3 regions of the Microbacterium sp. 2216-1 genome follow, and region 3 is predicted to be linked to each of the others. Evidence: predicted binding sites of a transcription regulator. Region 3 holds the regulator's gene; each other region holds the start of a gene.
What was found. The regulator HrcA, encoded in region 3, represses chaperone genes, less so after heat shock. The targets are predictions, from matches to a motif close to TTNGCACTCGNNNNNNNCGAGTGCNAA.

Region 1 (9,861 bases), on a different contig from region 3:
CCCGGCTCGAAGGATCTCAAGCTCACCAACGAGGCGCTCGTCGTCGTCGAGGGCAAGGCGTACGTGGGCGCGATGGGGGATCCGGCCGAGTTCTCGCAGTTCGTGCTGACCACGGCCAGCGACGAGTACTTCGGGGCGACTCAGCCCACCCCGACACCCACGCCGGTGCCGACCTCCACTCCCAAGTCCTGACGCCGGATGCGGCTACTCGCCGCGTGGTGACTATGCTTGTCACGGTCACCTGTCCGCCGACTTGGCGCAATTGGTAGCGCACCGTACTTGTAATACGGGGGTTACGGGTTCGAGTCCCGTAGTCGGCTCAAGAAATAGCCCCTCACCAGGAATATCTGGTGAGGGGCTATTCTCGTTTCGGGTGACAGTCATGATCCTGTCATGATGCCTTCGGCTTGAGTGCCTTCCGTCGAGCCTTTTCGAGCCGTTTCGTCACCTCGTCGAGTCGATCCGGCCACAGGCGACACCGACGACCCCAACGCCCTGCGCTACTTCCGACGCGCCGGATACACGATCACCGAGGAAGCCGTGCCGGTGCCGACGCCGACGCTGGCCGAGCCGTCGCCCCCCGGCAGCGACCACGAGCACCCAGCCCGAGGCGACCGCACAGAACCCGACGAGCGGCCTGCACCTCGCACAGCTGCCTGTCAGTGCAGCCACCCAGCCACCCGCCGGCAAGCCCGCAACTACCGCAAGCAAGGCCGAGTGGTACGAGTTCCTCGACGCCCATCACCCCGGGCACGGGCTCACCCTGGAGCACACCAAGCGGGAGATGATCGAGCACGCCGGCTAACCCCGGCCCCGGCAGCGCCGACCAGCCCACGCCACACTCACAGGCTACGGCTGGCCGGTGCTGCCACCACCTCACACCGATTGCATCCACACCAACAGGCGGCAGCGTGCAGGGGGAGGGGGTATGCCGCTCAGCAGGAGCAGCAGAGCACACACACCAGCACCCCCACCTCATGCTCAACAGCGAACGGAAGAAGTCGACCAACATCGATCACTGATCGCCGAGGTACTGACCACACGCACCGCGCACAGCGGCAGGCGCAACACCAGCACGCCGCGCACGCCGCCGCCGAGCACACGAACCCACCCCCAGAGCGAAACGCTCACACGCACGCAGGACGGCCGGAAACGCCTACAGCATAGCGAACCACCAACGCGACCAAGCGAAGCCCACACGCGCCAGCACAGCACCCGGGGAGCGACAACCGCGCGCACTCACGAGGGCATGGGGGTAGACCCCCTCGCCCTCTTCGCCGGGTACCGCCGGGGAGTCGACTCTTCTCTCCCCGCTTGTAGGCTCGAAATATCTCGAGGCGGGAATCGGTGAAGGTCTCGCTGACGTTCCACTTCTCGTGGGATCTGCGCTCGACGTGCTTGACTACCAACCATGTCGTCGACGTATGCAGGAACGAAGGAGTTCAGAGACCTACTGTTTGACCGGGATGCCGAGGCTGGAATGACCTTCCTTAGGGGGCATCTCCTGGTTGAGCAGGCGCTAGCCACCATCATTGAACTTCGCGGGGAGCGTGCCGGGGCCTTCTTGGATCGCGCGTCGTTCTCAACGAAGCTGAGTGTCTGTGATGCTTTCGAGTTGCTAGAGGCAGAGCTAGTGACCGCAATCCGGCTCGTGAATCAAGAACGGAACCGCCTGGCGCATCGGTTAGATGCAGTCATGACGCTTGATCGAGTATCGGTGCTCGTTCAAAAGCTACCCGCGCGGATTCGCGCGGGCGTAGAAGACGTGGTTGGGCTTCGGCGCCAACCCTCCCCAGTACACGTGCAGAGTCCGACTGTCTCTGACATGTTGATGGCGCTCTTCTTGGTCTTGGCAATAGGGCTGGGGGGCGTAATCCAGCGGATGCGCTACGAGGCTGAACATTCCGGCAAGCTCGACTCGTACAAGTGGGCGTGCGCGATCGCTGAGATTCAGCAGACTGGTGCAACCCCCGAGGGCATACGCGAGAGCCTCGAACTCCCATTACCGCCCGATCCGGCTGATGCTCTCGGCGAACTCTTCTCATAGAACATCGAGCGGCGGTCAAGCGCGCCATATCGAGGGGAGAGCTCCACATCGGCGATGTCGAGCGTCGCCGGCAGCTCGATCGGTGCCGCTCGCTGGCACCGTCGAGGCTGCGTGCTTCAGAAGCGGCGCAGAGCGCGTGCACGCCTCGTAGCGCAGGGCGGTTCGTGATAACACGGTGCTAACACCTCGCGAAACCGACGCCATTTCCGGATCATTCTGGAAACCAGAAGACCAGGTAAACACAAGGATCTGAGTTCTTGCACGACCACCGTGCGGCTACCACGCGAGTTCAAATCCCACCGTCACCGCCAGAATGCCCCCCCGTGATCCCTCGAAAACACACGATCGAAAACCCAGCTGCGGGATGTCACTCCCGCGCTCACGAAAGCGCGGCGGCATCGGGGAGTGCTGACGGTGCCACTGAGTCGGCAGTCATGCTTCAGTCATGATTACTCGCAGAACACCGCCAATCTGAGTCGACCTCGGACGATCTGACGGGAGACGTGTTGTCGCGAGATTCCGCGGTAGAACGATCTAGTCCTGCCTCCCCGGTGGTCAGTCGCCCTCTGTCGAAATGAGACGGGGGTTACGGGTTCGAGTCCCGTAGTCGGCTCCACGAAAAAGAGTCCGCACGAACCGGCACTGCCGGTTCGTGCGGACTCTCGGTGTTTCCGGGGCTCTGTTCGGTGTTCCGTTGAGCTCGCAGTCGAGTCCGCGGGGGTCAGACCACCGGCGGTTGCGTCGGCCAGCCGCCTACCGCGCCGGAATCGGTGAAGTACCCGGTGTAATCGACGTGCGGGATGTTGTGCCAGATCATCGGGTCGGTGTTCCAGATGCTGCCGTCCGCCAGGCCCGCGAGCAGCGCCTCGACGCCCTGGACGTTCTGTTTGATCGCCTTGCCTCGACTCTTCTGCCCGATGGAGCCGCCGTAGGTCTCGAAGAACACCATCGGGTGGCTGTGGCCCGTGGGGTTGAGACCGTTGTAGTCCAGCCCCAGCATCACGGCCGAAGCGACACCGCCCTTGATGTCGATCTCGTATGACCCGACGCTGTAGCGGTCGATATTGATGTAGCCGTACTGCTGCAGCGCGTCATACACATGCCCCTGCAGTCGGCGCGTCGAGATGTCGTACTCTCCTCCGAGGATGCCGGGAAGCGTGGGGCCGCTGGGCGCCAGCGAGATCCCGAGCGACATCGTGATCGGTTCGTCGGAGTCGTCGTACTTGAGTCCCTGGTGGTGGATGTCGAGGCCGACGTCGGGCTTGACCTGAGTCCAGTACGTGTACCAGGCGAGCGATTCCTTGGCGGCGAAGCCGGTCGGAGACCAGTCCCGGTTGAGGTCGATACGCCGCTCGCTGCCGTCCTGCAGCACCGTGTGCCGAATGTACAGCTCCGAACCGTCGGGGTTGTACATCGGGATCACATGCAGAGTGAGGTTCTCTCGCACGGCCTTCCACAGCGGGGAGCCGCTGGACCCCGCCGCCTTGAGGATGGCGAGCAGTGTGTCGGGGCCGTACGGTTCGTTGCCGTGGATGCGTCCCTGCAACCACACGGAAGTCGGTCCGGTACCGACCGTCGCGACGTAGAGTTCGCGCCCGGCCTCGCTGAGCCCGGGCGAGATGCCGAGCCCGGAGAGCGTGTGCACCTGCACGGCACCCTTCGATGTCTTCTGGATGCTGCTGAGGGCCTGGACGACATCGTCATAGGTCATCAGGGCGTCGCGGGGCGGGAAGGAGCCGGGCTCGGGGAATGATCCGGCGGCGATGGCCGGCTGGGTGGCCAGCAGGGGGAGTGCTGCCGCCAGCGGCGCGGCTGCCAGCAATTGGCGTCGGGTGAGAGAGAACGGGGGGCGTCGATCCTGCATCACTTGCTCCTATGTCGTCATTGACGGGGGATGGGGCCAGTGTGGCAGCAGCCTGTCATCACAGGCAAGGGTCGGGAGTGATCTCGATCCGCTCGCTGACAGTCATCGCAGCGGCGACCGCGCCCTCGACGATCTCGCCGCCCGGGTGCGGCGTCAGCAGCCACTCCTCGGCGAAGCCCGGGGCGATCAGGAGCGGCATGCGATCGTGGACATGCTGCAAATGCGCCGCGGCGGGTTGGGTGATGATGCTGTAGCAGGTGTAGTCGGTGCCGTCGGCCGTGCGGCCGGGGCGGGTCACCGCGGCCAGCCCCAGAAGATCCCCTCCAGCCGTGGCGAAGTGCTGCCAGACGCGTGACGGTTTGGCCATCTCGCGCCAGTACGAGACAGGGACGATCGCGCGCGCAGGGAGCGCACCGCGGGTACCCGCGAGACGCTCGGAGCGGTTGTTGATCGACGCGAAGCTCGCCGGAGCGCCGTTCACCAGGTATCCCCACCAGGCCAGCTCCATTGTGTCGGGACCGGTGAGGATCGGGTTCAGATTGCGCAGGTTCTTGCCGGTGGGGCGCAGCACCTCATCTGCATTGCCCGCCGCCCACGAACGCAGCCCGTCGAGCACCGCCGCGTCGACCGCAGCCCGGTACTCGCTGTCGTCGAATCTCGGATCCAGCCCGTAGCTCGCGCACATGGCCTCAGCGTAGACCGGGCATCCGACATCCCGGTCGTCCGGCTCGGATAAGGTTGCCAGGATGACCGAGACCCGACGCATGCCCGCCTGGATCGCCCTCGGCGGGGCCGTGGCGATCGGCGTCATGACCGCTGTGCAGGCGCGCATCAACGGGGTGCTCGGCGTGCGGCTCGACGATGGCATCGTCGCCGGGTTGGTGTCGTTCGCGGTCGGGCTCACCGCCCTGCTGATCGTCGTGCCGCTGATCCCATCGGCCCGCGCGGGCGTGCGACGCCTGTGGCAGGGCATCCGCTCACGAACCATCCCGTTCTGGATGCTGCTCGGAGGCACGTGCGGCGCCCTCACGGTCTCGACGCAGGGCCTTGTCGCCGGTGTGCTTGGTGTGTCACTGTTCACCGTCGGCGTCGTGGCCGGGCAGACCATTCACGGTCTGGTGCTCGACCGCATCGGCTTTGGGCCGTCCGGTGTTGTCGCCGTCACGCCGGGTCGGGTCTTGGGAGGAGCACTCGCGCTCGCCGCCGTCGCCATTTCGCTGGGCGGCGATGTGCTCGCCAGCGCCCCGCTGTGGCTCCTGCTGCTGCCGTTCGCCGCGGGGGCCGGCATTGCCTGGCAGGCGGGGGCGAACGGGCGGCTCGCGCGTGCGACCGCGTCGCCGATCACGGCCACGCTGATGAGCTTCACCGCAGGAACCGTCGTGCTGGCGCTCGCCGCGGGGCTCAGTGTCGCCGTCACGGGCATGCCCGCGGCGCTCCCCGCAGAACCCTGGTTGTACGTCGGCGGTCTGCTCGGCTTCGTCTACATCCTGCTCGGGGCCTGGCTCGTGGCGCACACCGGCGTGCTGCTGCTCGGACTCGGCAGCGTGCTCGGGCAGCTCGTCGCATCGGTCGTGATCGACCTCGTCTGGCCGGTCACGGGCGCGCCCGCACTGTGGCAGCTCATCGCGATGGTGGTCGTCGCGGTGGCATCCGTCGTGGTCGCGCTGCCCCGCCGGCGCTGAGCGACTCGGTCAGTCCTTCTTCGACTTCTTCTTTTGCTTCTTCGTCTTCTTCTTCGACTTCTTCTTGTCCGTCGGGGTGGGCGGCTGCTCGTCGCCTTCGTGGCCAGCGTCGGGCATCCGCGTGAGCACGGTGTCGACGTCGACGGGCTTGCGCCGTCCCGCGCTCTTGCCCTCCGGCTTCCCGCCGACGTAGAGCCAGCCCAGCAGCTCCTCGTTCTCGTGCAGTCCGTGCGCCCGCGCGACGGCCTCGGCCCGTGTGAGCCCACCCGTGCGCCAGATCACACCCCAGCCGGCCTCATCGAGAAGCAGGCTGAGGGTGTGTGCGACGCCCGAGGCGACGGCCTCTTGCTCCCACCGAGGCACCTTGTCGGTCTTGCGGTATGAGGCGACGATCGCGATCAAGAGCGACGCGCGCAGCGGTTTCGTCGACGGCTTGTCGTCGCCGGCTGCCTCGGCCAGCGCCGCTCCGAGTGTCAAACGATCGTCTCCGCGCAGCTCGATCAGCCGCCACGGGCGCAACGACGAGTGATCGGCGACCCGGCCGGCGGCCTCGATCAGCGGAACCAGCTCATCGCGCGTGGGCGCCGCCTCGGTGACCTTCGACCAGGACGTGCGTGCCAGCGCCGCTTCGCGCGCGCTCATGCGTCGGGCGTGAACGACAGCGCGACCGAGTTCATGCAGTACCGGTCGCCGGTCGGTGTGCCGAACCCGTCCGGGAACACATGCCCGAGGTGCGATCCGCAGGCAGCGCAGCGCACCTCGGTGCGCACCATGCCCAGCGTGCGGTCCTCGATGAGTTCGACGGCCTCGGGACGCACCGACTCGTAGAAGCTCGGCCACCCGCATCCTGAGTCGAACTTGGTGCCGCTGCGGAACAGCTCCGCATCGCACGCACCGCAGGTGTACAGGCCGCTGCGACTCTCATCGAGCAGCTCACCCGTCCAGGGGCGTTCCGTGGCGGCGTTGCGCAGCACCGCGTACTGCTCCTCGCCGAGCTCGGCCCGCCATTCGGCATCGGTCTTGTTCACGCTGTACGACATGTCTCCATTCTCGCGCGTTCCTGGCGGCGCGGGGTCGTGTTCTACGTGTCGCATTGGCGGCCCGCTCCCGGTGAGAATGAAGGGGTGACGGATGCTGTGCGTGAACGCTTTGACCGATTCGCCCAGGCCGAGGCCCCGGGCCGTAGCGAGATGTACGCCGAGTGGGCAACAGGGATCGCGTCGGATGCGCAGATGCAGCGGCTTCTCACCCGGATCGATCCGCAGCATCGGCAGCCACCTCTGGTGTTCGCCGTCACCCGCCTGCTCGGCGCGCCCCTCGGGGGCTACGTGGCCTGGCGCGAGTTCGTGCTCGCGCACGCCGACGACGTGGTCGCCGAATGCGAATGCCGTACGGTGCAGGCGAACGAGCCCTTGCGTCTGGCCGCGCTGCTGCCCGCGCTCAGCGCGATCGAGGGCCCCATCGCCCTGCTCGAGCTGGGTGCTGCGGCCGGGCTGTGCCTCTACCCCGATCGGTACTCCTACCGGTACGTGGATGGCGACGGCGCGCAACGCATGCGCCTCGACCCCGACGGCGGCCCGTCATCGGTCGTACTGACCAGCGTCGTGCGCGGACCGCTCCCGCCGCTGCGGATGCCACGCATCGTCTGGCGCGCGGGCATCGATCTCGCCCCGATCGACGTGCGCGACCCCGAGGACCGGGCGTGGATGGATGCCCTGATCTGGCCGGGGGAGCACGAGCGCGCTGCCCGTATCGCGGCGGCCATCGACATCGTCGCAGCCGACCCGCCGCTGCTCGTGGCTGGCGACGCGATCGAGCGGCTTGAGCAACTGGCATCCGCCGCGCCGCCCGACGCGACGCTCGTCATCAGCACCCCGGGCATGCTGGTCTACCTTCCCCGCGCCGAGCGGGAGACGCTGATCGATCGCATCGGCGGGATGGATGCCCGATGGATCACGATCGACCAGCCCGGTCTGCACGACGGTTGGGAACCGCCGATCAGGGTGGAGGACTTCCGCGGGTTCGCGGTCGCCCTTGACGGGCGGGTGTGTGCCGATGCCGATCCACTCGGGCGCTGGTGGGAGTGGCGTGCCGAGGGCGGGACGGATGCGACGTAGCCTGAAACCATGCTCGGAGACCTCTCTGATCGCGACCGCGCGATCCTGACGCTGGAAGCGGCCTGGCCGCGGCACGGCGGCATGAAAGAGGAGACGATCCGTACGCAGCTGGGGATGAGCCCCGCACGCTATTACCAACTGCTCGGCCGGCTCATCGAGACCGAGCAGGCGCTGCAGTTCGACCCGCTGCTGGTGCGGCGGCTCCGTCGGCTACGGGACGCCCGCGGCGCGCAGCGCTCGTCTCGGATGCGGGGCTTCGTCGGCTGACACCGACGTCGAGCCCGGCGCTCGCTGGGGATTCACGGCAACCGCCCGCTAGCATCAAGGGGTGTCACAGCAGCCCCACGATCGTTTCGACGACATCCCCCGCGGCTCGGGGCGCGTCGGCGCCCACCGCGCCGAGCAGCCCGGTATGAATGCGCTGGTCGTGCTGCTCTGGTCAGCGGCCGTCGCTCTCGTGCTCATCGTCGCCGGTATCTTCGCAGCCCTCGTCATGATGGATCGCATCTCGTTCGGGCCGGGGGATTCCTCGCCTTCCGCGTCGCAGAGCGAGGAAGGGTCGCCAGCTGAGATCGACACGTCGTACCGTGTGCTGATCCTCAACGCGACCTCGCAGGATGGGCTCGTCGCCGAGGCCGAGGAGGCGCTGCTGGCGCAGGGTTGGTCGCAGGGCGACGTGTTCGGCAGCGACAGGGCCAGCGAAGAGTTCGAGACCACGACGGTGTTCTACGTCGACGACGCCGACGAGGCGGCCGCGCTCGGCGTGGCCGAGGTGATCGGCGGTGCTGCCGTGCAGCAGAGCGACTTCTACGCGGACTTCAACGACAGCGAACACCCACAGCTGACGGTCGTGTTGGGAACGGACCGCGTGAGCGGCGGGGCCCCGTCGACCGACGAATCCGAAGACTCTCCCGCCGAATGATCCGTGCCGGACGCACCGGCACCACGCGGCTTGCACTCTCATGGGTCGAGTGCCAAACTGGGTGTTAGCACTCGCGTACTCTGAGTGCTAACACCCATCGCCTACGTCCGGGAGGGACGAAAGACTCATGGCAAAGATCATCGCTTTCGATGAGGAGGCCCGCCGCGGCCTCGAGCGCGGCCTGAACACCCTGGCCGACGCCGTCAAGGTGACCCTCGGCCCGCGTGGTCGCAACGTCGTGCTCGAGAAGAAGTGGGGCGCCCCCACGATCACGAACGACGGTGTGTCGATCGCCAAGGAGATCGAGCTCGACGACCCGTACGAGAAGATCGGTGCGGAGCTCGTCAAGGAGGTCGCCAAGAAGACCGACGACGTCGCCGGTGACGGAACCACCACCGCAACCGTTCTCGCCCAGGCACTGGTGCGCGAGGGCCTGCGCAACGTCGCAGCCGGCGCGGACCCCATCTCGCTCAAGCGCGGCATCGAGAAGGCCGTCGCGGCCATCACCGAAGACCTGCTGAGCAGCGCCAAGGAGATCGAGTCGAAGGAGCAGATCGCCGCCACCGCGTCGATCTCCGCCGCCGACAACGAGATCGGCGCGCTGATCGCCGAGGCGATCGACAAGGTCGGCAAGGAGGGTGTGGTCACCGTCGAGGAGTCGCAGACCTTCGGCACCGAGCTCGAGCTCACCGAGGGCATGCGCTTCGACAAGGGCTACCTGAACCCCTACTTCGTCACGGACCCCGAGCGTCAGGAAGCGGTCTTCGAGGACCCCTACATCCTCATCGCCAACCAGAAGATCGGCAACATCAAGGACCTGCTGCCGGTCGTCGACAAGGTGATCCAGGACGGCAAGGAGCTCGTCATCATCGCCGAGGACGTCGAGGGCGAGGCTCTCGCGACGCTCGTGCTGAACAAGATCCGCGGCATCTTCAAGTCGGTCGCCGTCAAGGCTCCCGGCTTCGGCGACCGTCGCAAGGCGCAGCTGCAGGACATCGCGATCCTCACCGGTGGTCAGGTCATCACCGAAGAGGTCGGCCTCAAGCTCGAGAACACCACGCTCGACCTGCTCGGCCGCGCGCGCAAGGTCATCGTCACCAAGGACGAGACCACGATCGTCGAGGGTGCCGGTGAGGCATCCGTGATCGAGGGTCGCGTGACCCAGATCCGTCGCGAGATCGAGAACACCGACAGCGACTACGACCGCGAGAAGCTGCAGGAGCGCCTCG
Region 2 (9,861 bases), 1.1 Mb from region 3:
CCGCCACCGCCGAGGCCCAGCGATCCAGCGCCGCCGGCATCACCGGTCGCCCCGCCGTCGCCGCCCGAGCCACCGGTGCCGCTGCCGAGTCCGCCGATGCCGTCACCGCCGTCTCCGCCAGCACCGCCGTTGCCGCTGTCACCACCGGCCGCACCCGAGAGCGCGGGGCCTCCCCAGCCGCCGTCCGCGTCTCCGCCGACCGCGATGGCTGCGCCACCGCTACCCGACGAGGTCGAGATGTTCTGATTGACCGACTGGTCGTTGACCGTGGAACGGGCATCGATGTCGACGTCGACGTCAGCACCGCCACCGCCCATCATCTTCGACCATCCGCCACCGCCGCCACCAGAGAGGCCGATGTTGAGCTCGTTGATACCCGTGTCGTACTGGCGGATGCCGGCGTTGACCGAGTGGTCGTTGAGCGTCTGGTTGCCCGAGTCGTGCACGGAGTTGTCGTTGTAGGAGTCGTTGGTGGATTCGTCGTTGTTGAACGAGTCCCTGACATCGGTGTCATTGTGCGACATCCAGTCCGAGTTGTCGGAGTTGTCGGAGTTGTCGTTGAACGAGTCCTTGACGTCGGTGTCATTGTGTGACATCCAGTCCGAGTTGTCGGAGTTGTCCGAGTGATCCGAGTTGTCGGAGTGGTCCGAGTTGTCGGTCATCGAGTTGTCGTTCCCCGAGTCGGACACGTCCAGGCCCAGATTCCACTGAGCTCCGAGGACGTTGATGTTGTCATCAGCAGCCATGATTGATTCCCCTTCATCGTGAGTGCCAGTTGGCGCTTGATTAGAGTGTGCGGCGTCTGCGTCGATGCGGCATCGGGGGCCATCCCGAGCATTGTCGGGACCCCCCGGGGGTTCGATGGGGGTGTCATGGGGGACGGTAGGGGAAACGCAGAAAGACCCGGATGCCGAAGCATCCGGGTCTTTCTGAGAGCGGGGTTCGTCAGCGGACGACGACCGCCAGCACGTCGCGGGCCGAGAGCACGAGGTACTCGTCAGCGCCGAACTTGACCTCGGTGCCGCCGTACTTGCTGTAGAGCACGCGGTCGCCGACGGCGACGTCCAGCGGAACGCGGTTGCCGTTGTCGTCGATGCGGCCGGGGCCCACTGCCACGACCTGGCCCTCCTGGGGCTTCTCCTTCGCAGTGTCGGGGATGACCAGACCGCTTGCGGTGGTCTGCTCTGCCTCGACCTGCTGGATGACGATGCGGTCCTCGAGCGGCTTGATGGAAACCGACACGGTGTACCTCTTCTTTCGTGACTGAGATCAGAAGACTGTTAGCACTCTCATGCCGAGGGTGCTAACTCCAGTGTATGCCGATGGCTGGCACTCATGCAATGCGAGTGCCAACCCAATGATGGTGCGCAATAGGCTTGACCTGTGGAGATGTCTGAGCTGACCGCGTTGCTCACCCGCGAAGGGCTCGACCTGCTCGAGGCGGTCGGGCCGTTGGAGTCATCGGCCGAGGTGGCGAGCGCCGTCTCGCGACTGCGCGCCGAGGGCCACTCCCCCGACCTGGTCTCGGCCGTGGTCGGGCAAGCGCACCTGCGCGTGCGCGCGCGAGCGAAGTTCGGCGAGTTCGCCGGACGGATGCTGTTCACCCGCGCCGGGCTCGAACAGGCCACCCGCCTGAACGTCGCAACACTGCACGCCGTGCGCATGCGCCGGGCCGGCATCACGCGCGTGACCGATCTGGGCTGCGGCATCGGCGGCGACAGTCTGGCGTTCGCGGCGGCCGGGCTCGCCATAACGGCCGTGGATGCCGATGAGGTCACCGCGGCGATCGCCTCCTACAATCTGGCCCCCTTCGGGGCGACGGTGCGGCAGGGGCTGGCCGAGGACGCCGTCCCCAACGATGGCGCTGTGTGGCTCGACCCCGCCCGCCGTACGGCCGGTCATGCCGAGACGCGGCGCACAGCAGCATCCGATTGGTCGCCGTCCTTGGCGTGGTGCCTCGAGGTCGCCCGCGCCCACCCGACCGGCATCAAGCTCGGGCCGGGACTGGATCGCGATCTCATCCCCGACGATGTCGAGGCGCAGTGGGTCAGCGCCGACGGCAGCGTCGTCGAGCTGGTGCTGTGGAGCGGCGCGCTGGCGCGCGAGGGCATCCGACGTTCCGCGCTCATCGTGCGCGACGGTGAGACGCACGAACTCACCGCCCCCGCGGATGCCGACGACGCACCCCTGCGCGAGCTGGGCGCGTTCGTGCACGAGCCCGACGGCGCGGTGATCCGCGCCCGCCTGATCGGCGAGGCCGGGCGGATGCTGCAGGCCGGCATGCTCGACGAGAAGATCGCGTACCTCACCGGCGATGCCGCACTGACGAGCCCGTTCGTGCAGTCGTTCCGGGTGCGCGAGACGATGCCCGCCCACGTGAAGGCGATCAACGCGGTGCTGCGCGCGAACGATATCGGGCGTCTGGAGATCAAGAAGCGCGGCATGGACGTCGACCCGGCGGTCTTCCGCAAGAAGCTGTCTCTGAAGGGCTCGCAGGCGGCGACGCTGATCCTCACCCGCACGGGAGCAGGTCGCGTGGCGATCCTCGCCGACCGGGTGTGAGCGGCTGATCAGTCGATGATGTCGCCGGTGGTGTCGTCGATCGTCGCCTCGGCTGCATCGCGGATGACCGTCAGCACGGGCCCGCGGGGGTCGGTCATCAGCACACTGTAGGTCGCATGGGGCATGACCAGGCCCAGTGGCTCGGTCGCGGTCGGTTGCCCGCAGGCCTCGGCGATCAGCTCGTCCGCTGTCGCGACAAGAATGCAGGCGCGGTCGGACTGATGCAGCCAGATGGGCGTGTCGCCGTCGTAGCCCATGACCTGGAGCACCTGACCGTCGTAGCCCGCCGCATCGAGGAACTCGGCGATCGGCAGCTCGGTCTCGGAATACACCGAGCGCCAGTCCCACGTTGCACTCTGGTACTGCATGAGCACGGTCAATTCGCCGCGCACATCGCGCCCCAGCGACGCCCACAGGTTGAGATGCTCGCCGTCCCTCTTGACCGTAGTCACGGCGTGCAGGCCCAGTCCCGTGTCGGAGCCCTCCGCGCTCACCGGCTCGCAGGTGGGAACCGTGCGCTCACCGACGGTGAGCACCAGGCACTCGAGCGTCTCCTCCTGACGCGTGGCGTACCAGGCATCGGCGCCGAGCTCCGCGCCCAACAGCTGTATCGATCCATCGTCATAGTCGCCGCTGCCCCGCAGCTGCGCCCAACTCTCGCGCTGAGCGTCGGTCATCGGCACGGGGTCGCCCCGCCCGAATACGAGCCAGCCTCCGCCGAACCCGAGCACCAGCGCGGCCAGGATCGCCAGGGGCGCCAGCCAGCGCCGGCGCGTTGCGCCGGACGCCGGGTCTTCGGACGCCGGGTCGTCGGATGCCACAGACTCGGATGCTGCAGACTCATCGAAAAGAGTGTGCTGACCCTGCACAACGGGCTCTGGAGCCGTGTCCTCGGGCGCCGCGCTCTCCGACACCGGTGCTTGCTCAGCCACCGGCTCTTGCTCGACCACGGGCTCTTGCTGGGGCACGGGTTCCCGCCGGCTCAGCACCTGCAGTTCGTGAGCTTCAGCATCCGTCAGTCCACCGCCGGGAGCGTAGGCCCGGCGTTCCAGCTCACGTCGTCGTGCGCTGTGCGGCATTGCTCACCCCATCATCTCGAACTGCATCGTGGCCCAGATCAGCCACCCTGCGCTGAACAGCGTCGCGCAGCACCCCAGCACGAGCGCCCAGACCGCCACGCCGCGGGTCTCGACCGGGCTGCGCAGCGACATGATCGACGCGATCACGGCAACGATCGCCACCGGAATCCCCCAGCCGACGAACATCGACGTCGCCAGCGCGACGATCGCGGCGAACAGCGCCCAGGGCGCCAACCGTCCGTCATCGGCGGGTTCCGGAGTCCATTCACGCGGCGTGAACTCGTCGGCCTCGGGCGCCGTGAATCGGGTCGCATCGGTGGGCACCGGCCCGGTCGGCAGTTCGCCGTACCCCTTCGACGCACCGGGCAACGAGGCCGCCCCCTCGGGTCTGACGACCTCGGGTGTCGGCCCCTCGATGCGCGGCTCGGTCATGCCGGACTCACCTGGATCTCGGTCACCGGCAGAGTCGAGTCGGCGCCGAACGCCAGAGTCGACGGGCGGCGACCGCTGGAGATCAGCTCGGCTGCCAGCCCCGCGATCATGGCGCCGTTGTCGGTGCACAGCGACAGCGGTGGGATGCGCACGGCCACGCCGGCCGCCGCCGCGCGTTCGAGTGCCACATCGCGTAGACGCCGGTTCGCGATCACGCCGCCGCCGAGCAGCAGCCGGGGCACCCCGCGGTCCTCGCACGCGGCGAGCGCCTTGGTGACGAGCACGTCGACGACCGCCTCGCGGAAGCTCGCGGCGACGTCGGCGAGCGGCACGTCGTCGCCGTTCGCCTCGGCTCGCTCCACCCAGCGCGCCACGGCGGTCTTCAGACCCGAGAACGAGAAGTCGTAGCGGTGCTTCGCCATGTCAGATGCCTTCGACAGGCCGCGCGGAAAGCGGATCGCCTTGGGGTCGCCGTCGGCAGCGACCCGGTCGATGTGGGGTCCGCCCGGGTATGGCAGTCCGAGCAGGCGGGCAACCTTGTCGAAAGCCTCGCCCGCGGCGTCATCGACGGTCTCGCCGAGCAGCTCGACGTCGGTGGTGAGGTCGCGCACGTGCAGCAGCGAGGTGTGCCCGCCCGAGACGAGCAGCGCGATCGTCGGATACTCCAGCGGCGCCGACTCATCGGCACCATCGTGCAGGATGTCCGCCGCGATGTGCCCCACCAGGTGATTCACGGCGTACAGCGGCTTGTCGAGCGAGACGGCCAGTCCCTTCGCGGCGCCGACGCCGACCATGAGCGCACCGGCCAGTCCGGGCCCACTGGTCACGGCCACGGCATCGAGGTCTTCCAGACGCACCTGGGCCTCGGCGAGCGCGCGGTCGATCGACGGTTGCAGTGCCTCCAGGTGGGCGCGCGCAGCGACCTCGGGCACCACACCGCCATATCGGGCATGCTCGTCCATGCTCGACGCGATCGTGTTCGACAGCAGGCGGCGTCCGCGAACGATACCGATGCCGGTCTCATCACAGCTGGTCTCGATGCCCAGCACCAGGGGCTCAGTGGTCATGCGGTGGCCTCCTCAACCCTCGCCCACCGGCGCAGATCGAGCCGCATCACGACGGCATCCACGTCGTCGGGCTGGTAGTAGCGCGGGCGGCGCCCCAGTTCGGCGAAGCCCTCCGACAGGTACAGGCCCATTGCGACAGGGTTGTCGGCCCGCACCTCCAGGAACACCTCTTTCGCGCCGCGCTCGACGGCCTCGTCCAGCAGGGCGCGCAGCAGCATCCGCCCCCGGCCCTGCCCGCGCACCTCAGCGTCGAGCGCGATGGTCTGAATGTCGGCATCTGTCCCACCCGGCAGGGCGCGCAGCCCGCCGTAGCCGACGATGCGGCCGTCCTGCTCGTCGACGAGGTAGTGGTTGTGAGCACTGGCGATCTCGGTGCCCATGGTCTGTTCGCTCCACGCGTCGGTGGGAAAGTTGCGGCGCTCCAGCGCCATGACGGCGTCGAGATCAGCGAGTGTGGCGAGGCGCAGAGTCATGCGCCCACCCGCTTCGGTGCGCCCGGCTGCACCACGTCGGGTGAGCGCAGGTAAAGCGGTTCGGCGTCGGCGAGCAGGCGGCCCGCAGCGAGAGCGCGGGCACCGACCGTGGCAAGAGCGGATGCCGACAGCACCTCGGTCACCTGTTCACCGTCGCGCTTTCGCAGATGGGCGGGTTCGACCAGGCGCGGGATGCCATCAGCATCCACCCCGTCGAAAACGCTCACCGCGATCTCGCGTCGCCGCGCATCGGTGATCACGGTGATCGGACCGGTCGCGCCGTCGTCAAGCGCGGCCTGTGCGATGGCGAAGTGGCTGGGCACGGGAATCACCTCGATGCCGCGGCCGAGCGCGAAGGCGCGGGCCGCGGCAATGCCGATGCGCAGCCCCGTGAAGGGTCCTGGCCCCATGCCGGCGACGACATGCGTGATGCCGGGGCGGGTGACCTCGGCCATCAGGTCGCCGATCACCTCGGCGTGCCCGAGCGGGTCGGTGGTGGCCGACGCGGCGAGCGTGCGCCCGTCAGCATCGATCACGGCGACGGCCGTGCCGAGAGAAGTATCGACGGCGAGGATCACTCCTCCAGATTAGTCGCCCCGCCTGGGGCGTCTCCGCAGAGAGTGCCGCTCAGTCGATCGGGTGGGTGATCGTCACGAAGCGGGGCGCGTCGGCGTCGAGGTCCTCGTCGGCGACGTCGGCTCCACCGACGGGGCGTTCGATCTCGATGTCCCACCACGTGTCGGCGACGGCGGATGCCATCCCGCGCCCCCACTCGATGACGACGACCGAACGCGCGAAGTCGATGTCGAGGTCGTCGAGCTCGGCGGCGGATGCCAGCCGGTAGGCGTCGACGTGCACCAGCGGCGCGCCCTCGACGAGCGACGGGTGGGTGCGGGCGAGCACGAAAGTGGGGCTCTGCACGGGCCCGCGCACGCCGAGGCCGTCGGCCAGGCCGCGGGTGAAGGTGGTCTTGCCGGCGCCGAGCGGGCCGGTCAGCACGATCAGGTCACCGGCCTGCAGCTGCTCGCCGATGCGGAAACCGAGGTTCTCCATGGCATCCGATGTGGCGATCTCGTGCCGACCGAGAAAGGCGGGGTCGATGCTCATGACGCGCTCCGGCGGGGCACCCGCGCGCCGATGCGGGTGACGATCTCGTAGTTGATGGTGCCGGCGGCATCGGCCCAGTCGGTGGCGCTCGGCTGCCCGAGCGTCGGGTCACCGAAGACGATCACCTCGTCGCCCACCGATACCGGCTGATCGCCGACATCGACGACGAACTGGTCCATCGCGATGCGCCCCGCAACAGTATGCGGGCGCCCACCGATCAGCACGGGTCCGGCGCCCGAGGCTTGGCGCGGAATGCCGTCGGCGTAGCCGAGTGGCACGAGAGCGAGGGTGGTCTCGTTCTCGCAGCGGTAGGCGTAGTCGTACGAGACTCCGGCGCCGGCAGAGACGCGGCGCACCGCGGCGACCGATGCCCGCAGCGTCATGGCAGGACGCAGGCCCAGATCCGACGAGCTTCGGTCGGCGAACGGCGACAGCCCGTACAGACCGATGCCGATGCGCACGGCGTCCAGGCGCGCCTCGGGGATGTCGATGGCACCGGCCGTGGCAGCGAGGTGACGGAACTCGGGGCGGATGCCGACCGACTCGGCCTGCGCGATCACGTCCTGATAGCGGGCGAGCTGAGCGAGATCGTCGTCCCGGCTGGTGCCGGAGAGGTGGCTGAAGATGCCGACGATGCGGATGCGGCCGATGCGTTCCAGCCGGGCGGCTTCCGCGAGCACATGCTCGAGAGCGTGGGTCGCGATGCCGTTGCGTGAGAGCCCGGTATCGACCTTGAGGTGCACGGATGCCGGCGGCCGGCCGACCTCGGATGCCGCGACGAGTTGATCCATCGACGACACGCCGATCTCGATGCCGGCCTCGACGGCGTCGTCGAACCGGCGGCCGGGCTCATGCAGCCAGGCCATCAGCGGTGCCGTGATGCCGGCGCGGCGAAGCGCGAAGGACTCGTCGAGGGTGGCCGTGCCCAGGCGGGTGGCACCGCCCGCCAGTGCGGCCGTCGCAACCGCCGGCGCACCATGACCATACGCATCGGCCTTGACGATGCCGAACACCTCGACACCCGTCAGCGCGCGCAAGTGTCGCACGTTGTCGGCGATGGCGTCGAGGCTGATCGTCGCTTCGCGGAAGGGGTTCATCGGGTTGCTCCCGTCATCGTGCGTCCGGTCGGGGTCTGTGTCTTGTGCTGGTGCCGGTGCTGGGTCGGCGCCGTCTCGCCCCGTTGCCTTCGCCGAGACCCCCAGTTGTCGCCCAGACCCCCACCTGCGGGCGCCCACACGTGGGGGTGTCGACGCGAAGTAGGGGTGTCGGCGAGAGGATGCCGGTTCATCGGGCGTCCGTCCGCTCGGCGATGACGTACGCGGCGGCAAGGCCCGCGTCGTGCGTCATGGTCAGGTGCAGGGCGGTGATGCCGCGCTCGGCGACGACGGCAGCCGTCGAACCGCTGAGGACGAAGTGCGGGCGCCCGGAAGGTTCGGAGGCGATCTCGATCTCGGTCCAGTACACACCGTCGCTACCGCCGAGAGCCTTGATCAGCGCTTCCTTCGCGGCATAGCGCGCAGCGAGCGAGCGCAGCTTGAGCTGCTGCTCGGCCGGAGTGAACAGGCGCTCCAGCAGGCGGGGCGTGCGAGTGACCGAACGCTCGAACCGCGCGATGTCCACGAGGTCGATGCCGGTACCGATGATCACCCGATCAGCCTACTCGGGGCGCGGAGCCGGGTGAGAAGCGCGGATGCCCGGCGAAGAACGCGGATGCCCGAGTGAAAAACCGAATGCCGGGCGCGGCCGCCACCCCTCGTAGCATCCGCACCCGGCATCCGGGATCTTGCGCCGGTCAGGCTCCGGCGAGTTCTTTGCGCACCTCGTCGCGCAGGCGTCCGAGGTTCTCGGGCTCGGGCGCCGCGTTCAGCAGGCGCTTGGTGTAGTCGTGCTGCGGGTTGAGGATGACCTCGTCGCTGGGCCCACGTTCGACGACGTCTCCGCGGTAGAGCACCATGATCTCGTCGCTGAAGTGGCGGGCCGTGGCCAGATCATGGGTGATGTACAGCACTCCGAGGTCGTCTTCGCGTTGCAGATCGGCCAGCAGGTTCAGCACACCGAGACGGATCGACACATCGAGCATCGACACCGGCTCGTCGGCGACGATGAACCGGGCGCTGGGCGCGAGAGCGCGGGCGATGGCGACGCGCTGACGCTGACCACCCGAGAGCTCGTGCGGACGCCGGTCGGCGAAGCTCTCGGCCGGGCTCAGGCGCACGCGCTCGAGCAACTCCAGCACACGCGCGCGCACCTGGTCGCGGCTCAGCTCGGGGTGGTGGATGCGCAGCGGACGCGCGAGGTGATGCCCGATCGAGTGGTACGGGTTCAGCGACGCGAACGGGTCCTGGAAGACCATCTGCACGTCGGAGCGGTAGCGGGCGACATCGCGTCCACCGGTTCCGGTCTCGCGGCCGTTCAGCAGGATCTTGCCCGACGTGGGCGTCTCGAGCTTCATCAGCATCCGCGCGATCGTGGACTTGCCCGACCCCGACTCGCCCACCAGCGCGATCGTCTTACCCGCCTCGAGCGTGAACGACACGTCGTTGACGGCCTTCAGCTGGCGGGTGCGCAGGCCCGAGCGCAAAGTGAAGACCTTGTTCAGGTCGCGGGCTTCGAGAGTGGCCGGAGTGCTCATCGCACCTGCTCCTGACTGGGTCGGCTGCCATGGCGCACGAAGTCGCCGCGCTCGCCCCGCAGACTCGGGAAGCTGGAGAGCAGCTTCTTGGTGTACTCGTGCTGGGGGTTGCGGTAGATCTCCTCCGCGCTGCCCTGCTCGACGATCTTTCCCTGCAGCATCACCGCGATGCGGTCGCTGATCTCGATCAGCATCGGCAGGTCGTGGGTGATGAAGATCACCGCGAACCCGAGCTTCTCGCGCAGGCGCATGATCTCGCGGATGATGTCGCGCTGCACGACCACGTCGAGCGCAGTGGTCGGCTCGTCCATGATCATGACCTGCGGGTCGAGCGCGAGCGCCATCGCGATCATCATGCGCTGGCGCATGCCACCCGACAGCTCGTGCGGAAAGCTGGTGAGCCGGTCGGGATCGACGCCCACCAGGGTGAGCAGCTCTTCGGCGCGGCGCTTCTTCTCGGCGCGCGAAGTGCCGGGACGGTGCGTGTCGAAGATGTCGTAGATCTGCGC
Region 3 (9,861 bases):
TCGTGATGTGCTCTCCCACCCGCACGCGGCGCACGGCCGAGGCGTGCTTCGCCTCGGCACCGGTGAGGGTGATCAGATCACCCTCACCGGCCTCGGAGCACGAGGGGACGATGAAGTGCAGCGCCATGTCGGTCCGTTTCTGAGATCAGTGCGAGCGGAAGCGGTCGCGCAGCTTCGAGAACAGCCCCTGCTGGAACTGTGCGAGCTTGGGAGCCGGCGCCTTCGTCTTCTTGGCGAACTCCTCGATGAGGCGTCGCTGCGCGCTGTCGAGCCGGGTCGGGGTGACCACCTGCACGCCGACGCGCAGGTCACCGCGCTGGGTTCCGCGCAGGGGTGTGATGCCGCGCCCGCTGATCGTGAGCACGTCACCGGACTGCACCCCGGCGCGCACTTCGAGATCGACGGTGCCATCGAGACTGTCGATCGTCGTGGTGGTGCCGAGGATGGCATCCGTCACCGAGACCTCAAGCGTGGCGAGCAGGTCGTCGCCCTCCCGACTGAAGACCGGGTGCGGGGCGACCGAGATCTCGACGTACAGATCGCCGTTCGGACCACCCGCGCGGCCGACCTCACCCGATCCGGGCAGCTGCAGGCGCAGGCCGGTCTCGACACCGGCCGGGATGTCGAGCGCGACCGTGCGGCGCGAACGCACCCGTCCCTGGCCGGCGCACGAGCCGCAGGGGTAGGGAATGGTCGTGCCGAAGCCCTCGCAGCTGCCGCACGGCTGAGTGGTGACGACGTTGCCGAGCAGGCTGCGCACCTGACGCTGAACATGACCGGTACCGCCGCACACGTCACACGTGACCGGCGATGTCCCCGGCTGGCAGCACGCACCCTCGCAGGTCTCGCACAGCACGGCCGTGTCGACCTCGATATCGCGGTGCACTCCGAAGACGACGTCGCCCAGGTCGAGGTCGACCCGCACCAGGGCGTCCTGCCCGCGCTCGCGACGCGAGCGGGGTCGTGCCCCGCGCCCACCGCCGGCACCACCGAAGAACGTCTCGAAGATGTCGCCGAAACCGCCGAACCCTCCGAAGCCGCCGTTCGCGTCTCCGCCCATGTCGTAGCGTCGCCGGGAGTCCTCGTCACTGAGCACGTCGTACGCGTGCGTGACGAGCTTGAACCGCTCGGCGGCCTCATCTCCCGGGTTCACATCCGGATGCAGCTGGCGCGCCAGCTTGCGGTAAGCCTTCTTGATCTCATCCTGCGAAGCGTCCTTCGACACCCCGAGAACCTCATAGTGGTCCGCCACGATCACCTTTCTGCGCGTGCGTGTGCGTCTGTCTGTGTGTTCTGTACGACCGCCGGCGTCAACGGGCGGCCTCGTCGTCTTCGAGCAACCGCGACAGGTAGCGGGCGACCGCCCGCGCCGCCGCGAGATTGCTCGAATAGTCCATGCGGGTAGGGCCCATCACGCCGACGCGCGCGGTGCCGCCCGGCGCGTCATAGTTGCTCGCGACGATCGATGCCTCGCCGAGCCCGAAGGGCGCGTTCTCGGTACCGATGCTGGTCGCCAGGCCGTGCTCGTCGGTGACCATCTCGCTCATCAACCGCAACAGGGTCACCTGCTCTTCGATCGCCTCGAGCAGAGGGTGGATGCTACCGCGGAAGTCCTGCTCGCGCCGGGCGAGGGTCGCTGCCCCCGCCATCACCAGTCGTTCCTGCCGGAACTCGGCCAGTTCTTCCGAGATCACGGCCGCCAGCGCGCTGAGCGCAGGATGCAGCCGACGGGGGTGTTCGGCCGGGGCGGGCTCGCCGAGCGAGCGAACCCGCTCAGTGGCCTCGCTGACCGCACGACCGGCGATGAGGGCGAGCAGCTGCGCCCGCAGGAGCCCCACATCGTTCTCATCGAGGTCGATCGGTACCTGCGCGATGCGCTGCGACACTCCGCCGGCATCGGTGACGAGCACCACCAGAAGCCGGTTCGGTGCGAGGGCGACCAACTCGACGTGCGTGATGCTCGCCCGCGCGAAGGACGGGTACTGCGCGAGTGCCACCTGGCCGGTGAGGCGCGTGAGCACGCGCACCGTGCGGGCCATCATGTCGTCGAGATCACCGGGAGCGCCGAGGAAGGACTCGATGGCGCTGCGTTGTCCCGCCGAGAGGGGACGCAACTGCGCCAGGTGGTTGACGAAGACGCGGTACCCCTTATCGGTCGGCACTCGACCCGAGGAGGTGTGCGGCGCGACAATCAGGTCTTCGTCCTCGAGCAGCGCCATGTCGTTGCGGATGGTCGCCGCCGACACGCCGAAAGCGTGCCGCTCGACGATCGACTTGCTACCGACCGGCTCGTGGGTCTCGACGTAGTCCTGCACAATCGCGCGGAGGACTTCGAGTCCTCTTTCTGTGACCATCGCCCCTCCCACTGGCACTCGAACCTACCGAGTGCCAATCCTACCCCGCCCAGCCGAGCACCTGCCGAACGCGGTGGCTCTGCCCCTAGGATGACGCTCATGAGCGACGCCCCCATCGCCACCCTCACGGACGGCGCCGTCCGCGGCTCCGTCGCCGACGGAGTGCACCGATTCCTTGGTATCCCCTACGCCGCACCGCCCTTTGGCGAGAACCGGTTCCGGGAACCGCAACCGCCCGCCCCGTGGGACGACGTACGCGAGGCCACCGCGTTCGGGCCCACGTCGCCGCAGGTTCCCTACGCCGGTCCGATCGGCGAGTTGCTCGGGTCGGTGATCATCGACGGCGACGATGTGCTCACCGCAAACGTCTGGGCTCCGGCACAGGCAGAGCTGGCCCCAGTGGTGCTGTGGTTGCACGGCGGTGCGCTCGAACGCGGCACCGCGGCCATCCCGCTCTACGACGGCGCCGTGTTCGCCCGCGCCGGGATCGTCTTCGTCTCGGTCAACTACCGCCTCGGCTCTGAGGGATTCTCGGTGCTGTCCGATGCCCCGGCGAACCTCGGTCTGCTCGATGCGGCCGCCGCCCTGGCATGGGTGCATCGAGAGGTCGCCGCGTTCGGGGGCGACCCCACTCAGATCACCGTGATGGGCGAGTCGGCGGGCGGGGCCCTCGTGGCGGGTCTGCTCGCGCTCGACACGTCGCGGCCGATGATCGCACGAGGAATCATCCAGTCGGGTCCGTTGCGGGCCCAGCCGCGGAAGAAGGCCGGACGCGTGACCGCGCAGTTGGCGAAGCTGCTGGGCATCCCCGCGGAGCGCGAGGCGTTCGCCGCCGTCACGCCAGACCAGCTCCTCGAGGCTCGACGCACCCACGCAGCCGGTTCCTCGCCGCTCGGCGGAGCCCCGGGTTTCCAGTTCGCGATCGACGCCGAGACCCTGCCGCGGTCTCCACATGACGTGCTGGGTGAGTCCGACGTTCCGCTGCTGATCGGCAGCAACACCGACGAGTACCGCCTGTGGTTCACCCCCGAGCAGCTCAGCAGGCTCACATCCTGGCATCTGTTGCTCGCCCGGCTCGCCCTGCGCATTCCCCGCCGCGCGATCGCCGCCTACCGAGCAGCATTCCCCGGGGCGTCCACCGGCGAGATCTACGGTCAGGTCGCCACCGACCTGCTGCTGCGGGCCCCGCTGACCCGCGCGGCCGCATCCCGCCCGGCGCCCACCTACGTGTACGAGTTCGCCTGGCGCAGTCCGGTGCGCGATCTGCGCGCCGCGCACGCGCTCGAGCTGGGTTTCGTATTCGACCAACTCGCCTCGGCAGAAGCCCGGCGCATGGCAGGGTCGGATGCCCCTCAGCACCTCGCCGACGAGATGCGCGACGCGTGGATCGCGTTCATCACGACCGGCGACCCCGGGTGGGCCCCCTTCGGCGCAGAGCGCAGCACCCGGGTGCTGGACGCACAGAGCGCGACGGTTCCGCAGCGACGTACCACCGGCCTGGACCTGCTCCCCGACTGAGCAGGGCACACGCCCGGCACTCGTCCTAGCGCGGAGTCACTCCGTCAGAGCGCGCACGACAGCATCCGCCAGCAGCCGCCCGCGCAACGTGAGCCGCACGCGGCGGTCGCGCACGGCGGCGGCGGCATCGACCAGTCCGTCCGAGATCAGCTCGGCGACCCGGGAGCGGTGGCTCTCGGCGATCTCAGAGATCGGCAGACCCTCGGCGAGCCTGCTCTGCAGCAGCACACGTTCGAGCGTCTGCGCCTCGTGATCAGGCCGTTCACGTCCCGCCGCAGGTGACTCCCCCGCGTGCAGGCGCTGCGCATACGCCGCCGGGTGCTTGACATTCCACCAGCGAAGTCCGGCGACGTGACTATGCGCTCCAGGCCCGAAACCCCACCAGTCCGAGCCCCGCCAGTAGGCCAGGTTGTGCCGCGAGGCATGCGACGAGACGCTCCCCTGCTCGGAGCCACGCGCCCAGTTGCTGACCTCGTACCAGTCGAAACCCGCCGCGGCGAGACGGCTGTCGGCGAGCTCGTACATATCGGCCTGCAGGTCGTCATCGGGCGCGGGCACCTCGCCGCGGCGGATCTGCCGGGCGAGCTTGGTGCCGTCCTCGATGATCAGGGCGTACGCCGAGATGTGGTCGGGTTCGAGCGACAGGGCCGCGTCGAGCGAGGCCTCCCAATCGGCGAGGGACTCCCCCGGTGCTCCGTAGATGAGGTCGACACTGACATCGAGACCCGCCTCGCGCGCCGCGTGCACCGCCGTCTCGACGTTCTCGGGACGATGCGTGCGGTCCAGAGCCGCCAGCACGTGCGGCACCGCGGACTGCATCCCGATCGACAGGCGGTTCACGCCGGCATCCACCAGCGTCCGCACGACCTCCGGCGACACGGTGTCCGGATTCGCCTCGACCGTCACCTCGGCGCCGTTCCGGATGCCGAAGGCGTCCACAGCGTGCTCCAGCATGCGCGCCAGATCGCCAGGCGGCAGCAGGGTGGGGGTTCCGCCACCGAAGAACACCGTGTCGAGCGGGCGAATCCCACCGGCTGCGTCCAGGACGTCGCGGGCGAGGTCGATCTCGCGCATCAACGTCTCGGCGTACTCGTCCTGCCTGGCACCGCGCAGTTCGGTCGCGGTGTAGGTGTTGAAGTCGCAGTAGCCACAGCGCACTCGGCAGAACGGCACGTGCAGATAGGCCGAGAACGGGGCCGTCGCGTCGATCTCCAGATCGGCGGGCAGGCGTCCGTCAGCGGGTGCGGGATCCCCCAGCGGCAGAGCCCCCGGCATCAGATCGGCGTCGCGTACAGGGGCGAGATCGCCCGCAGATACCGCGCGAACAACTCGCGACGACGCCGGCGCACCATTCCGGGAAGGCGGTACAGCGCCGCCGTGGGCGCGTCGAATGCGCGCACGGTGAACCACACCTCGTCGGTGTCCTCACGCCAGTCCAGGTCGAACGATTCCTCGCCACTGACGACCGAACCGCCGACGGTTCCGAGCACGAACCCGACGCGGCGCCGCTCCTCGGTGACGGAGATCACCCGCAACTCGGCGTCAGCGCGCATACCCTTGACGCGTCCGTGCAGCTTCAACGTCATGCCGGGTGCGGCGAACGGTGTGCCCTCGGCGTCGAACCGCTGCTCGTGCTGGTTGCGGTTCGGCGCGATCGGCGCACCCTCGGCGTCGAAGCTGATCCCCGTGTACGCGCCACCCGCAGCCGGGCGCACGTCTGAGATCTGCAGTCCGGCGGCGCGCTGCGCCGTCCACGACAACAACGACTCGGCCGCCGAACGGAATCGCTCTTCTCCGCTGCCGATCCGCCAGGACTCCTCGGCGGGGGTGCTGCGCTCCGGCGGATACTGCATGAGGTCTGGGGCATGGGTGGCCCCGACCGCGGCATAGTCGACCGTGCCTTCTCGGAATGTCCCGCGACGCATGTTTTCCAGACTACCCAGGCGAACCTGGGTGATCGCCCGCTCCCCTACTTCTTTTCCTTGCCCTCGACGTCACCCGACAGTGCGGCGATGAACGCCTCCTGGGGCACCTCGACGCGGCCCACCATCTTCATGCGCTTCTTGCCTTCCTTCTGCTTCTCGAGCAGCTTGCGCTTTCGGCTGATGTCACCGCCGTAGCACTTGGCGAGCACGTCCTTGCGGATTGCACGGATGGTCTCCCTGGCGATGATGCGCGCACCGATCGCCGCCTGGATGGGCACTTCGAACTGCTGTCGGGGAATGAGCTTGCGCAGCCGCTCCGCCATCAGCGTGCCGTAGCTGTAGGCCTTGTCGCGGTGCACGATGGAGCTGAAGGCATCGACCTTGTCGCCCTGCAGCAGAATGTCGACCTTGACCAGGTCGGCCTCCTGGCGGCCGTCCGGTTCGTAGTCGAGCGACGCGTAGCCCTGTGTCTTCGACTTGAGCTGATCGAAGAAGTCGAACACGATCTCACCGAGCGGCATCCGATAGCGCAGTTCGACGCGCTCCTCAGAGAAGTACTCCATACCCAGCAGGGCGCCACGGCGCGACTGGCACAGCTCCATCACCGTGCCGACGTAGTCCTTGGGCAGCAGGATCGCGGTCTTGACCATCGGCTCCGAGACCGAGGCGACGCGCCCGTCAGGGTACTCGCTCGGGTTGGTCACCGTTACGGTCTCACCGGTGTCGGTGGTGACCTCGTAGATCACGCTCGGTGCGGTGGTGATCAGGTCGAGACCGAACTCGCGCGAGAGCCGCTCGGTGATGATCTCGAGGTGCAACAGTCCCAAGAAGCCACAGCGGAAGCCGAACCCGAGCGCCACCGAGGTCTCGGGCTCGTACTGCAGCGACGCGTCTGACAGCTTGAGCTTGTCGAGCGCCTCGCGCAGCTCGGCATAGTCGCTGCCGTCGATGGGATAGATGCCCGAGAACACCATCGGCTTCGGGTCGGTGTAGCCGGGGAGAGGGTCGGATGCCGGGCCCCGGACGGTCGTGACGGTGTCACCGACCTTCGACTGGCGTACGTCCTTCACGCCCGTGATGAGGTATCCCACCTCGCCGACGCCCAAACCCTTGGACGGGATCGGCTCTGGGCTGGACACACCGATCTCGAGCAGCTCGTGCGTCGCCTTGGTCGACATCATCTGCACGCGCTCGCGCGGCGAGAGCTGTCCGTCGACCATGCGCACGTAGGTGACCACTCCGCGATAGGAGTCGTACACCGAGTCGAAGATCATTGCGCGCGCCGGAGCATCCGGGTCACCGACCGGGGCCGGGATATCGCGCACGATGCGATCGAGCAGCTCTTCCACGCCGACGCCCGTCTTGCCCGAGACGCGCAGCACGTCCTCCGGGCGACCACCGATCAGGTCGGCGAGCTCTTTGGCGAACTTGTCGGGGTCGGCCGCGGGCAAGTCGATCTTGTTGAGCACGGGGATGATGTGCAGGTCGTTCTCAAGAGCGAGATAGAGGTTCGCGAGCGTCTGCGCCTCAATGCCCTGTGCGGCATCGACGAGCAGGATCGCGCCCTCGCATGCGGCAAGCGAACGCGACACCTCATAGGTGAAGTCGACGTGCCCGGGGGTGTCGATCATGTTCAACGCGAAGGTCTCAAGGCCCTCCCCGTCGGATGGGGAGGTCGACCACGGCATCCGCACTGCCTGGCTCTTGATCGTGATGCCGCGCTCGCGCTCGATGTCCATGCGGTCGAGGTACTGCGCACGCATGTCACGATCGGCTACCGATCCGGTGACCTGGAGCATGCGGTCGGCGAGCGTCGACTTGCCGTGATCGATGTGGGCGATGATGCAGAAGTTGCGGATCTGCGTGGCCGGGGTCGCGGCGGGTGACAAGGGAGTGAGAGCGCGGGGTGACATGTGGTCCTTGATGCTTCAGAGCAGGTTCAGATCAGTCTACGTTCCGGGGCCCGGTTCCCCCAGTCGTCGGCCCGGCGGCGCGACCGATGATAGTCTCGCGAAGTTGCCCGGGCGAAAATCCCCCCGTTTCGGGCAGACGAACTCCGTCACGGCCGTCGGTGATCTCGATGTGCGCTGAGCGCGGGATGATGCTTGAATGTGTTCCCGACTCAGCGGCGCGTCGGAGATCCCGGGCACGGCTGTAGAAGAGAAAGAATCAACACCTTGATCAAGTATCTCGTGCGCCGGGCACTCGGCTGGCTGCTGATGATCGTGGTCGCGACCAACGTCACCTACTTCCTGGCGTGGTCGTTCCTGGATCCCCGCAGCAACTACGTAGGCCGAAGGCCTCCCCTGACCGAAGAGCAGATGGAAGGTCTGCTCGGGCCTCGCAATCTCAGCGAGTCCACACCGCTGATCGAACGGTGGTGGACCTGGTTCTCGGGAATCCTCTTCCGCTGGGACTGGGGTGTGAGCCCCACGGGCGGCTCGGTGAACGACGAGGTCGCGTACCGCATGTGGGTCAGCGCCGAGCTGGTGCTCGGGGCCACGATCATCGCGACGCTGCTCGGTATCTGGATCGGTGTCTACACCGCATCACGCCAGTACAAGCTCGGTGACCGCGTGTGGCAGGCGGTGTCGATCGTGACGATGAACATCAACATCATCGTGGCGGGCCTGGCGATCGTGATCCTCGCGATCAACTTCAACAACTGGGTCGGCACCCGCGTGTTCTACGTCACCGGTTCGTCGAGCCCCGGCGTCACCGGGTTCTTCCCCGTATTGATCGACACGCTGCAGCACCTCATCCTCCCGACCATCGCGCTGGTGATCATCAGCTACGCGGGAACGCACTTCTTGCAGCGGTCGTTGCTGCTCGACAACATCAAGGCCGACTACGTGCGCACGGCGCGGGCGAAGGGTCTGACCAAGCAGCAGGCGATCCGCAAGCACGCGCTGCGCACCTCGCTCATCCCGGTCGCCACGCAGGTCGCCTTCTCGATCCCCGCGATCTTCACCGGTGCGGTGCTGACCGAGACGATCTTCGCGTGGCAGGGCATGGGCCGCTACTTCTTGACCACCATCAACACCAACGACGTGCACGGCGTTGTCGCCGTCGCGGCCTTCGGCGCCCTGCTGACCGCCATCGGCGCCATCCTCGCCGACATCGCCGTCGTGGTTCTCGACCCGCGAGTGAGGGTGAGCTGATATGAGCGCCGACACCATTGACCCGTCCGTGCAGCCGCCCGTCGGCCCCGACACGACGGCGGAGCGCATTCCCGCCAAGCAGCTGTCCAAGTGGACGCTGTACACCCGTCGCTTCATGCGCAACAAGCCCGCTGTCGCTGGCATCATCATCTTCGTGATCTTGGCATTGTGCTCGATCATCGTTCCGCTCGTGTCGCGGTACACCGTCACCGACATGGACTTCCTGAACCTGTCGACCGGCCCCTCGACCGAGCACTTGTTCGGCACGAACGCGTCGGGCAACGACACGTTCACCCAGACGTTCGTCGGTCTTCAGCGTTCGCTCATGATCGCGGTGATCGTCTCGGTCGGCATCACTGCGATCTCGGCGATCGTCGGCACCGCGGCCGCCTACTTCGGCGGTCGTTTCGAGCGGGTCACGCTGGTGATCATCCACTTCTTCATGGTGATCCCGACCTTCCTGATCCTCGCCCTCGTCTCGAACGACTCCGGCGGCGACTGGCGCGTCATCTCGATGGCGCTGATCTTCGTCGGCTGGTTCTTCCCCGCCCGCGTTATCTGGACCATGGCGCTCTCGCTGCGCGAGCGCGAGTACGTGCACGCCGCCCGCTACATGGGCGTGCGCGGTATGCGCATCGTCATGCGTCACCTGCTGCCGAACATCGGCTCGCTGCTGGTGATCAACTTCACGCTCGGTGTTGTGGCAGCCGTGATGACTGAGACCGGACTGTCGTTCATCGGCATGGGCGTGAAGATCCCTGACGTATCGCTCGGGTCGCTGATCGGCGAGGGCGCGGCGAGCGTGACCAGCGCGCCGTGGCTGTTCTACTTCCCCGCCGCCGCGCTCACGCTGCTGACCGTTTCGATGGCGCTCGTCGCCGACGGCCTGCGCGACGCCCTTGA

Region 1: a site for HrcA is predicted at 8,697-8,723, ahead of groL (chaperonin GroEL). Genes of this name have one in related genera too.
Region 2: a site for HrcA is predicted at 1,327-1,353, ahead of groES (co-chaperone GroES). Genes of this name have one in related genera too.

Annotation. Positions count from the first base shown of each region.
Region 1 is NZ_JBKFTM010000003.1:23,926-33,786, reverse strand. Features, by position in the region: gene ACLD0U_RS10180 (DsbA family protein) at 1-192, shown strand, start outside; tRNA gene ACLD0U_RS10175 (tRNA-Thr) at 248-320, shown strand; gene ACLD0U_RS10170 (hypothetical protein) at 1,412-2,047, shown strand; gene ACLD0U_RS10165 (M14 family zinc carboxypeptidase) at 2,769-3,911, opposite strand; gene ACLD0U_RS10160 (SOS response-associated peptidase family protein) at 3,970-4,596, opposite strand; gene ACLD0U_RS10155 (DMT family transporter) at 4,658-5,593, shown strand; gene ACLD0U_RS10150 (nitroreductase family protein) at 5,603-6,235, opposite strand; gene msrB (peptide-methionine (R)-S-oxide reductase MsrB) at 6,232-6,633, opposite strand; gene ACLD0U_RS10140 (DUF2332 family protein) at 6,718-7,710, shown strand; gene ACLD0U_RS10135 (DUF3263 domain-containing protein) at 7,720-7,977, shown strand; gene ACLD0U_RS10130 (LytR C-terminal domain-containing protein) at 8,039-8,632, shown strand; gene groL (chaperonin GroEL) at 8,760-9,861, shown strand, end outside.
Region 2 is NZ_JBKFTM010000001.1:458,883-468,743, reverse strand. Features, by position in the region: gene ACLD0U_RS02150 (hypothetical protein) at 1-746, opposite strand, end outside; gene groES (co-chaperone GroES) at 946-1,242, opposite strand; gene ACLD0U_RS02140 (THUMP-like domain-containing protein) at 1,384-2,562, shown strand; gene ACLD0U_RS02135 (hypothetical protein) at 2,571-3,641, opposite strand; gene ACLD0U_RS02130 (DUF4190 domain-containing protein) at 3,645-4,073, opposite strand; gene tsaD (tRNA (adenosine(37)-N6)-threonylcarbamoyltransferase complex transferase subunit TsaD) at 4,070-5,140, opposite strand; gene rimI (ribosomal protein S18-alanine N-acetyltransferase) at 5,137-5,613, opposite strand; gene tsaB (tRNA (adenosine(37)-N6)-threonylcarbamoyltransferase complex dimerization subunit type 1 TsaB) at 5,610-6,191, opposite strand; gene tsaE (tRNA (adenosine(37)-N6)-threonylcarbamoyltransferase complex ATPase subunit type 1 TsaE) at 6,241-6,720, opposite strand; gene alr (alanine racemase) at 6,717-7,817, opposite strand; gene ACLD0U_RS02100 (holo-ACP synthase) at 8,005-8,367, opposite strand; gene ACLD0U_RS02095 (ABC transporter ATP-binding protein) at 8,513-9,352, opposite strand; gene ACLD0U_RS02090 (ABC transporter ATP-binding protein) at 9,349-9,861, opposite strand, start outside.
Region 3 is NZ_JBKFTM010000001.1:1,522,186-1,532,046, forward strand. Features, by position in the region: gene ACLD0U_RS07100 (16S rRNA (uracil(1498)-N(3))-methyltransferase) at 1-127, opposite strand, end outside; gene dnaJ (molecular chaperone DnaJ) at 146-1,252, opposite strand; gene hrcA (heat-inducible transcriptional repressor HrcA) at 1,311-2,354, opposite strand; gene ACLD0U_RS07115 (carboxylesterase/lipase family protein) at 2,454-3,872, shown strand; gene hemW (radical SAM family heme chaperone HemW) at 3,909-5,147, opposite strand; gene ACLD0U_RS07125 (DUF1990 family protein) at 5,147-5,797, opposite strand; gene lepA (translation elongation factor 4) at 5,842-7,710, opposite strand; gene ACLD0U_RS07135 (ABC transporter permease) at 7,975-8,958, shown strand; gene ACLD0U_RS07140 (ABC transporter permease) at 8,960-9,861, shown strand, end outside.